DNA from 2 places in the Arthrobacter sp. BF1 genome. Region 1 is predicted to be linked to the other one. Evidence: riboswitches for the same ligand, from Rfam matches in the RefSeq annotation. Region 1 holds a riboswitch; the other holds the start of a gene.
The links. A riboswitch is a leader RNA that binds a small molecule or an ion and turns the genes downstream of it on or off. The one in region 1 is predicted to bind cyclic di-AMP.

Region 1 (4,620 bases):
ACGTGCACGGTGATCACTGTTTCGGGCTGCCGGGCGTGCTTTCCCGGATGGCGCTGGACGGCGTGAGCCATCCGGTCCACCTGCACTACCCGGCATCGGGGGAGGACGTGGTCCGTGCCCTGGTGTTCGTCAGCACCCCCGGAATTGACCTCAGGTTGTACCCGCATGGTGGCGCCGGAACCATAGCGCCGGGGTTGCAGGTTCGGCCCCTGAAGCACCGTATCGATACGTACGGTTACAGGCTGGACGAGCCCGCTGGCCGCAGTCTCCTGCCGGACAAGCTCGCCGCGGCCGGGATCCAGGGCGCTGACGTGGGGCGCCTGCAGCGAACGGGAGTTCTCGGCGGTGTCCGCCTGGAGGACGTGAGCGTTCCCCGGCCGGGCCAGAGCTTCGCGTTCGTGATGGACACGGCACCTTGCGCGGGTGCCGAGGACCTGGCGGACGGGGTTGATCTGTTGGTGGCCGAGTCGACGTTCAGTGACGATGACGGCGAGCTTGCCAGGCAGTACTCCCACCTCACCGCAGGGCAGGCGGGGGAGTTAGCGGCCAGCGCCGCCGTCGGCACGCTGATCCTTACTCACTTCTCTTCGCGGTACGGCGACGACGTGACGCAACTCGAGGACCAGGCACGGGGCCGCGCTCGCGGCTCAACAGTTATGGCAGTCAACGACCTGGACCGGATCGCCTTCCCGAAACGGCGGCGGCTGCCCTAGGCGGGGCCGGAAATGTTGTGTGCCCCTTGCAGGACGGCGTGCTTCGGAGCAGGATGTGAGCCTCACGCGAGGAGGCCTGCCATGGTCCGGCTTGGAAAGTTTGAACGGTACCTGATCGAGGAATTCTTCGATGATTACCGTGCCGGTGCTATGACGCAGCGGACCTTCACGCGGCGGGTCGCCTTCATCACGGGCAGCATGGCCGCCGCGTCGGCCGCGATGTTGCTGGTGGGCTGCACGCCGGAGGAAGTCCCGCGCAGCACCGACCCGATGCCCACGCCGGCGCCCTCAGCCTCGACGGCGGGCACGGGCGCCGCTGCGGGACCGGTACCGGGGGCGAAGAGCCCGCTGTCCGTCCCCGAGGGCGCCGCAGGATTGACGACGGCGACAGTCCGGTTCGCCGCCGGCGGCACTGACATCAGTGGTTGCCTCGCCCGGCCGGATTCAGGTGCAGCGGGCCCGGCAGTGCTGGTCTGCCACGAGAACCGCGGGCTGACACCGCACATCAAGGACGTGGCGCGCCGGTTCGCCAAAGCCGGTTATGCGGCGCTGGCCCTGGACCTGCTGAGCAGGGAAGGAGGCACCGCCAGCCTCGATCCGGACGCGATTTCCGGGGCACTGACCAGTGCCGGGCCAGCACGGCATGTTGCCGACTTCGCTGCGGCCTTTGACTACCTGCAGGGTCAGGACTTTGTGGAGTCCGGACGCATCGCCATGAACGGGTACTGTTTCGGCGGCGGCATCACCTGGCAGACGGCTACCGAGCTGCCCGGCCTGAAAGCCACCGCGGCGTTTTACGGGCCGGCCCCTGACCTGAACAAGGTGCCGGCCATCAAAGCTGCCGTACTAGGGGTGTACGCCGAGCTCGACAAGCGTATTACCGGCGCGATGCCGGCCCTCCGCGATGCCCTCGACGCCACCAGGGTGACGCATCAGCTCACTGTTTACCCGGGCGTGGACCACGCCTTCCACAATGACACCGGGGAGCGCTATAACCAGACCCAGGCGACTGCTGCCTGGAATGACATGCTGTCCTGGTTCGGGCAGCACGTGTGAGTATGCAGCAGCGGCCGACGACGGCGGGCGGCCGGGTGCCGCGCGCCGCCGTCCAACCGGCCGGGATCACGCTACGCGGACGAAGGATGCGCCCTGGAGCCAGCTGATGGAGTGGACCTCGGTCTTGAAACCGTCCACGCCTCCGCTGACAACCTGGCCGTTGCCGGCGAAGACGCCGACGTGTCCGGCGGTGATTACCAGGTCACCCGGGGCAGGTGTGCCAACAACGTTTCCGTACTGGAAGAACTGGCCGGGAGCCAGGTCTCCAACACTCTTGCCGACTGAGCGCAGTGCCTTCTCCACCATGGCGGTGCAGTCCTGCTGTACACCGAGCTGGGAGTAGGCGTTGGCCAGGATTGCGGAGCCTGCTGAGCCGGCCGGGGCCTGGGCCGGAGCCGAGGTTGACGCCAGCTTGATGCCGGTGTTGGTGGGAGCGGCCGGGGCCGCGACGGCCTTGGCTGCCGGTGCTGGTGCCGGAGCCGCTGCGGGTGCCGCAAAGGCCTGCCCGGCGGCGGGGAGCTGGATCTGGTCGCCCGGGTAGATGATCGACGTCAGCGACAGGCCATTGGCGGCCAGGACGTCGTTGAGTGCTACGCCGTTAGCCGCGGAGATCTGGCCGAGGGTGTCGCCGGAAACGACGGTGTGGACATTGGCTGCTGCCGCTGCAGGGGCCGGAGCCACGGCTGCGGCCGGTGCGCTGACCTGGCCCTGTGCAATGGCTGTTCCGGAATCGTCAGGTCCGTGGACGCCGGCGTGAGCCGGTGCGCTGACGCCGAAAAACAGTCCGGATGCGGCAGCGACTACAAGGGCCGGCCGTCCGATCATCAGGGCGCGGGACGTGGTGGTGGTGGCTGCACGGTGGCGTGCGGCAGTGTACTTCTTGGACATGGTTGATTGCCTCTCCCATGCCTGCGGGGTGAGCTGTCGGGTTCGGGTTGGAGAGACCCGGCCGGGATCGCCGTCGTTAGGGACGGGACGAATGCCGACTTAACCCCAAGGCCTCAATAGGCCGTGGAAACGTGGTTCCCCCGTCCCTGCCAGTTGCATTGCGTCTGGGGTCCCGGGTCAGTGGCAGGGCTCGGCATACTGACGGGAATGTCCCGGCTTTGAACCAGGGCACCTATCGACCATAACCGCCGCTTTTCCCGAATGTCACATTCCGATAACGGAATGTAGGGCCGGAATTCACCCAGCCAAGTCGTTGGATTTTTCATCCGTAAGCCACGACCATGCAGGTCACGGCCCGGCATCCGTATATGCCCGGTCAGGTCATCTAACTGATGGTTGTATCTCAAAATAAAGACGCCGGAAGGTCTTCAAAGCACCGATAATGGTTCGTGAGCCCCCATCCCGGTGCCGCGCCGGGACGGCACCAAGGGTGGTTCTGAAGGCGAGAGAGGGACGCCATGAGCGATGTTCTGAATCAGCTCTTTACGGCACTAAATGCCCATGACCTTGAAGCCGCCGCGGCGCTCTTCCACGAAAACTACCGAAGCGAACAGCCCGCGCATCCCGGGCGGGCCTTCACGGGCCGAGCGCAGATGCATGCCAACTGGGAGGCCATGTTCGCCGGAATCCCGGACTTCCGGTCGGAAGTGAGGCGCACTGTTGACGACGGAAACACCACCTGGGTCGAATGGACATGGACTGGCACCCGCACGGACGGCCAGCCGTTTCAGGTGCGCGGGGTGGCGCTGTTCGAAGTGGAAGACGGACTGATTACAGCCGGCCGGCTGTACCTGGAAGACGTCGAACGCGCGTGGATCGATATTGAACAGGCGGTCCAGTCGCTGTCCGGACGCCGGCCCCGCACTGCCGGCGGTTAACTCCCGGGCGGCGGTTTGCCCGGTAAGCTCACGAACTATGTCCCCGTTTGCACAAAAAGTGCGGCTGCCCGGTGTCGCGGCAGTACTCGCCCTGGCTGTGGCCGCATCGTTCTCCTTCCTGCCCGCGCACGCCGCCGACGAGGCGCCTCCCGGTGGGTTTCCTTCCTGGCAGGACGTGGAGAAGGCCAAGCAAAGTGAGGCCGGCACGGCCGCTGAAGTCACCAGAATCGGGGACCTGCTCGGTGGCCTGCAAACCCAGGCCGAGGCGCTGGGCAATGCCGCCGTAACCGCTGCTGCCGATTACGCTGTGGCACAGTCCGCACTTCAGGCGGCCAGCTCCCGGGTGGAGGCCCTGGCTGCGCAGGTGGCCCATGCCCAGGCGGAATCGAGCCGGCACAAGAAGGAGATCGGGGCCCTCGCCGTGCAGTCCTACAAGACCGGTGGCACAAACATGGGATTTTTCATGGCGCTGGACGCCTTGCAGACCAACAGCCTCCACGGCCTGGACATCGTCCGGATCGTCAGTGACAAGACGGCGTTACTGGTCCACAAGTCAGCGGAGTCGGAACAAATCTCGGCAGCGCTGGCCGAGCAGGAGCGTGCCGCAAAGACGGAGCGTGAACGGCTGGCCGGAATTGCCGAAGCAAAGCTTGGCTCAGCACAGGCAGCCCAGCGTGCGGTGTCGCAGCAGGTCGCGGAGCAACAGCAGCACAGCGATGAACTCACCGCCCAGCTCGCCTCACTCAAGGGAACCACCGCAGCAGTGGAAGGAGAATTCCGGCAAGGCCAGGCTGCCCTCGCTGCCTACGAGCTGTCGCAGGCCGCCAAAAGGGCGGCAGCGGAGGAGCAGGCACGCCGGCAGGCTGATGCCGCGGCCAAGGCTGCTGCCCAGGCCCCGGCGAACCCGGCACCCCCGAACCCGGCTCCCGGAGTTCCTGCTCCAGTACCTCCGGCGGAGAGTCCGACGCCGACTCCGCCGCCCGTCGTCGTCGTGCCTTCCATTCCCGGCGGCGCGGTAAATGATC
Region 2 (4,620 bases), 1.5 Mb from region 1:
CTCGCCGTCGTACGTCAACCCCTGCTTGGGTACGCCGCCCAGACGCGCCGAACGTCCGCCGGCAAGAATGAGCGCATCAAAGTCGAAAGGGTCTGCATCCACGTGCCCAGCCTAAGCGTGCTGGAACCTGGCTGCGCCGGACGGAATTCAGGCCGCCCGTTCAGGCAGCAGGAAGGGATCCCAGGCCGGCGTCGGCTTCTCGAGTTCCTTGATCTGCCAGATGGTGCCGTGCGGCGGTTCAGGCACAAACCTCAGCTTCCAACCCATCTCAGCAGGCGTATGGTCGCCCTTGCTGTTGTTGCATCGAAGGCACGCGGCCACGAGGTTCTCCCAAGAGTCCGCGCCGCCACGCGATTTGGGCTGCACATGGTCGATGGTGTGGGCCCCCTTGCCGCAATAAGCACATCGATGGCCGTCCCGCCGCAGGACGCCGCGGCGGCTGACCGCGGTGCTCTGGTTATATCTCGGGCGGATGTAGCGGTTCAGGAGAATCACGGACGGGCGGCCCAGGATCTCCTGCGGCCCCACCACGGGGTCATCGCCCTCGGCAATTACACTGGCCTTGCCCGTAAGCACAAGCACCAGCGCCCGGCGGAAGGTGACTACCGCCAGCGGTTCATATCCAGCATTCAGAACGAGAGTGCGCATGCACTTACCTCTTTGTGGCCGCACCCGTCAGGGGCACGAGGGCCGGCTGCCCCCGGCATATCCGGGCTATGGATCGACACCACAAGAGTAAACAAAAAATACCCGGAAAAACTAATCGCCGGGTCCGGCCAATCTGACGTGTCGGGGCCGCCACCCGCCCGACCGGTCCCGGATTGGCAGCAGACAGCCAAGGACCCCCGCCATCAGGCGGAGGTCCTTTGAAAGTTCAAACAGTTACTAGGAGACGCGGATGAAAACCGGTCCCGAGCCAACGTTGGCGCTGAACACAACGGTCTGGTTGCCGTTGTAGCCGCCGTGCACGGCCTGGCCGTTGCCTGCATAGACCGCGATGTGGGCCATGCCTGCGCCGCCGTCCGCGTAGTAGATCAGGTCGCCGGGCTGTGCTTCTGCTGCACTCACGGTGCGGCCCAGGGAGAGGTAGCCTGCGGGCCAGTCGTGGAAGTTGATTCCCACGGCGGCGAGCGAGTTGGTCACCAGCATGGTGCAGTCCTGGTTGACACCCAGCTGGGCGTACGCTGCGGACAGAATGGCCTGGCCCTTTCCGCTGGCTGCGACCGGAGCGGCCGGTGCAGCGGGGGCGGAAGCGGCCACCTTGATGGTTGCCGCAGGCTGGGCTGCGGTTGCAGCCGGAGCGGCCGGCGCCTCAACAACGGGCTCGGGCTCTTCAACCGGAGCCGGCGTGGTGGTGACCGCCGGCTTCTCGTAGGAGATGGCAATGGTGGATTCAGCCGAAATAACGGCCGGTGCTGCCGTCCCAACCTCAAAGCTGGGGGCCGCTTCATGCTGAACGTTGGTGTCGGCGGCGTTGGCCGCGATACCGCTAGTCAGAACCAGGCCGGAAGCAGCGGCGATAACCGCGGCCTGACGGCCCATGCCGCCGGCGTTGTCGCCGACTGCCTTGGCAATGACAGCCAGCGAGTTGGTCTTGGTGACCTCGGCGCGGTGCCGTGCAACAGTTGCACGTGTAGTCATTAAATATTCTCTCTTTCGTGTTCCTCAGGACCGCGAAGGCAGCCCAAGGGCTTTGGACGCGCCGGCATCTTGGGGGTACGCCGGCACGCCCCGAACGGGGATTTAGCGAAGAGTTTCCAGGGAAGAAACGGGGAGGAAGTCCGGAGGACGGACTAGCCCGGGGTGAGGACTATCAGCCCAGGGTGAAGAACGAGGACGTGCCCGTTGCTGCAGCGGCGTGCAGCAGGGTGCCCTGTCCGGGGTTCAGCGCGCTGATCATCATGCCGTTGCCGACGTAGATGCCCACGTGGGCTCCACCGTTCTGCATGACCAGGTCACCGGGGGACGGGGTGGAGGTGGGCCGCATGGCAGTCCAGGCGTTCGTGCGGGGAATGCTGATGCCGGCCTGGGCGTAAACCCACTGGGTGAAGCCGGAGCAGTCCCAGCCATTGGGAGTGGTGCCGCCCCAGAGGTAGGGGTGGCCGATTCCGGTGTAGGCGATGGCTGCCAGGCCCGACGCTGCTGCGGAGGAAACACTGTCCGCAAGCTTGGCCGGGGCATCCTTGGTTGCGTCAGCAGCCCGGGTTGCCGTTTCCGCAGCCGTGGACTGTGCACGGACCCGCTCAATCACGGGCGCGGCGGTGGTCTTGACTACCGGGCGCTCGAAGGAAACGGTGGCCGTGGGTGCGGCGGTCACGGCAAGCGCAGCCTGCGCGGACCCGGACTCGGTGGATGCGGACACACCAGCGGTGGTGTCCGCGGCGTTGGCCGGAAGCCCCATGGTCAGGATGAGACCTGACGCGGCTGCGATGACAGCAGCCTGGCGACCTACGGTCCCGGCATTTGCACTAACGGCCTTGGACACGGAGCCCAAGGGGTTGGTGCGAACCGTTTGCGCACGGTGGCGCGCAGAATTATGGCGTGAAGACACGAAGGTAGCCTCTCCCAATGCCTGCGAGGTGAGCTGTCGGATTCGGATGGGAGTCACCCGGCCGCGCTGCTTCCTGGGAAGCTTTGCGACTTAACCCCAAGGCCTTCAGAATCGAAGACCAAAATTGGTTCCCCCGCCCCTGCCAGACGATGTCATGCGAACGGACCTTGAGCGGTGGCAGAGCTAGGCAATCCACTCAAGAACGTCAACTTCGGAAAAGTTGACGCGCTTTAGACGGTACAGGAGTTCAGAGCCAATGTCACATTCAGGTCACGGCATGTCACTGTGATTTGAGAGTTGGCCATCATTTGGACTCAGAGCCAGCCTGTGGGGTCAACAACTTCGCCGTTGACCTGAACCTCGAAGTGGAGGTGGCAGCCCGTGGAAGCGCCCGTGGTGCCGCTGAGGGCCACCACCTGGCCGCGGCTCACAGTCTGGCCAACCGAAACGGTGGCGGACGACAAGTGGTTGTACGTGGTTTCCAGGCCGTTGCCGTGATCCACTACAACGCGGTTGCCGCCGCCGTACTGGTGCCAGCCGACGAACGTCACGGTGCCGCTGGCTGCAGCCAGGACTGAGGTCCCGCACTGGGCCACGTAGTCCTGGCCCCGGTGGAAGTCACCGGTGCCGCCGGTGATGGGGCTGACCCGAAAGCCGAACGGTGAAGCGGTGACCAGCTGGGCGAGCGGCGCACCCAGGCTCCCTGCGGAGGCCGCACGGGTGATGGATCCTGCCGACTGTGCGCTCAACAGCTGCTTCAGCTTGCCGTCCGGGTCGCCCTGGGTAACAACAGCCGAGCGGCTGAAGTCAATCTGCGCGGCGGCTTCGGCGGAAATCTCAGGCTGCGGGGCGGCCGACACGGCCGAAACGGAGTGGCCAGGCTGCTGGTCCGCCATGACCGGGCCCGTCACCGGAACGGTCACGGTCAGGACCAGGCCCGTTGCAGCGAGGGCGATGCCGGCCTTCTGCCCAACGCCGCTGGCGGACGCGAATTCGGTGACCTGCCGGAACGCACCCCGGCGGCGGCGGCGCGCTTCGCGCTGCGGATCACGGGGCCTCTCCGCGGTGGAATCCTCAGCCGCGCGAGGCGCCAAAGCGGGGCCTGCCGCCCGGCGGCGGCCCCTGGAGTATTGCGTGGTCAAGAATGTTCCTCTCTGGATAGCCTGCGAAGTTAGCTGTCGGATTCGGGTCAGAGAGTTCATAGACCCGGTCCGCCGCTGCAAGCACTTGGCGCAGAACTATCCCGTGAGGATCCTTCGCTGGAAGAGGCTTGCTGCTGACGGACTTCACCCCAAGGCAGCCTTGCGACTGCCGGTTGTGGTTCCCCCGCCTCTGCCAGTTAGTGATTCGTGCACCCGATCCGCTGGCAGAGCTCGGCTCCAGATCAGGTAACGCTTTTATATCGACGCTTGGTTTTAAACTATAGGCGATCAAAACGGACAGTAACAATTCCGTTATATTTGCCATACGGCAGAAGGTGCGCTAACGCCGAAGTGGAACGGCAGCGCCATAGGCCCGCTTCACCGGGCTGCCTTCACCGGGCTGCCTTCACCGGGTTGCGGTGGGTGTCAGCTGACGGAGACGAAAACGTGGGCAGCAACTTCCGGGGGCAGCTCGAGCGCGCCCTCGATCCCCGGGACCCGTACGGAAATGTACTCACCCACGCGCTCCAGCGAGACCGCCGCGCCGGGCCTGATTCCACCCTCATCCAGCTGTACCAGCAACTCAGGTTCCACCTGGATGGGCTCGGCCAGTCTGCTGACCGTCACAGTCGACGCCGGCCCGTATCCGCGCATGGCCTCAACGAGATTAATCACACCAGCTTCGGGCACGGCTGCCGCCCCGCCGAGCGCTGCCAGACCGGGGATGGGGTTGCCGTAGGGCGACTTGGTGGGGTGGTCAAGGAGTTGGTAGATGCGCCGTTCAACCCGTTCGCTCATCACGTGCTCCCAGCGGCACGCTTCATCATGAACGTAAGCCCAGTCCAGGCCAATCACATCAGCCAGGAGCCGCTCCGCGAGCCGGTGTTTGCGCATCACCTCGGTGGCGCGTTTGCGGCCGGTCTCCGT

Region 2: another riboswitch for cyclic di-AMP. It lies ahead of AC1MCD_RS03880 (C40 family peptidase); the one in region 1 lies ahead of AC1MCD_RS10885 (LysM peptidoglycan-binding domain-containing protein).

What each region holds. Positions count from the first base shown of each region.
Region 1 is NZ_CM155271.1:2,319,111-2,323,730, reverse strand. Features, by position in the region: gene AC1MCD_RS10895 (ribonuclease Z) at 1-713, shown strand, start outside; gene AC1MCD_RS10890 (dienelactone hydrolase family protein) at 795-1,769, shown strand; gene AC1MCD_RS10885 (LysM peptidoglycan-binding domain-containing protein) at 1,836-2,657, opposite strand; cyclic di-AMP (ydaO/yuaA leader) riboswitch at 2,661-2,825, opposite strand; gene AC1MCD_RS10880 (nuclear transport factor 2 family protein) at 3,176-3,595, shown strand; gene AC1MCD_RS10875 (coiled-coil domain-containing protein) at 3,633-4,620, shown strand, end outside.
Region 2 is NZ_CM155271.1:805,813-810,432, reverse strand. Features, by position in the region: gene mobA (molybdenum cofactor guanylyltransferase) at 1-102, opposite strand, end outside; gene AC1MCD_RS03890 (HNH endonuclease) at 148-648, opposite strand; gene AC1MCD_RS03885 (NlpC/P60 family protein) at 886-1,641, opposite strand; gene AC1MCD_RS03880 (C40 family peptidase) at 1,814-2,485, opposite strand; cyclic di-AMP (ydaO/yuaA leader) riboswitch at 2,556-2,716, opposite strand; gene AC1MCD_RS03875 (M23 family metallopeptidase) at 2,866-3,693, opposite strand; cyclic di-AMP (ydaO/yuaA leader) riboswitch at 3,697-3,915, opposite strand; gene AC1MCD_RS03870 (iron-dependent transcriptional repressor DtxR) at 4,120-4,620, opposite strand, start outside.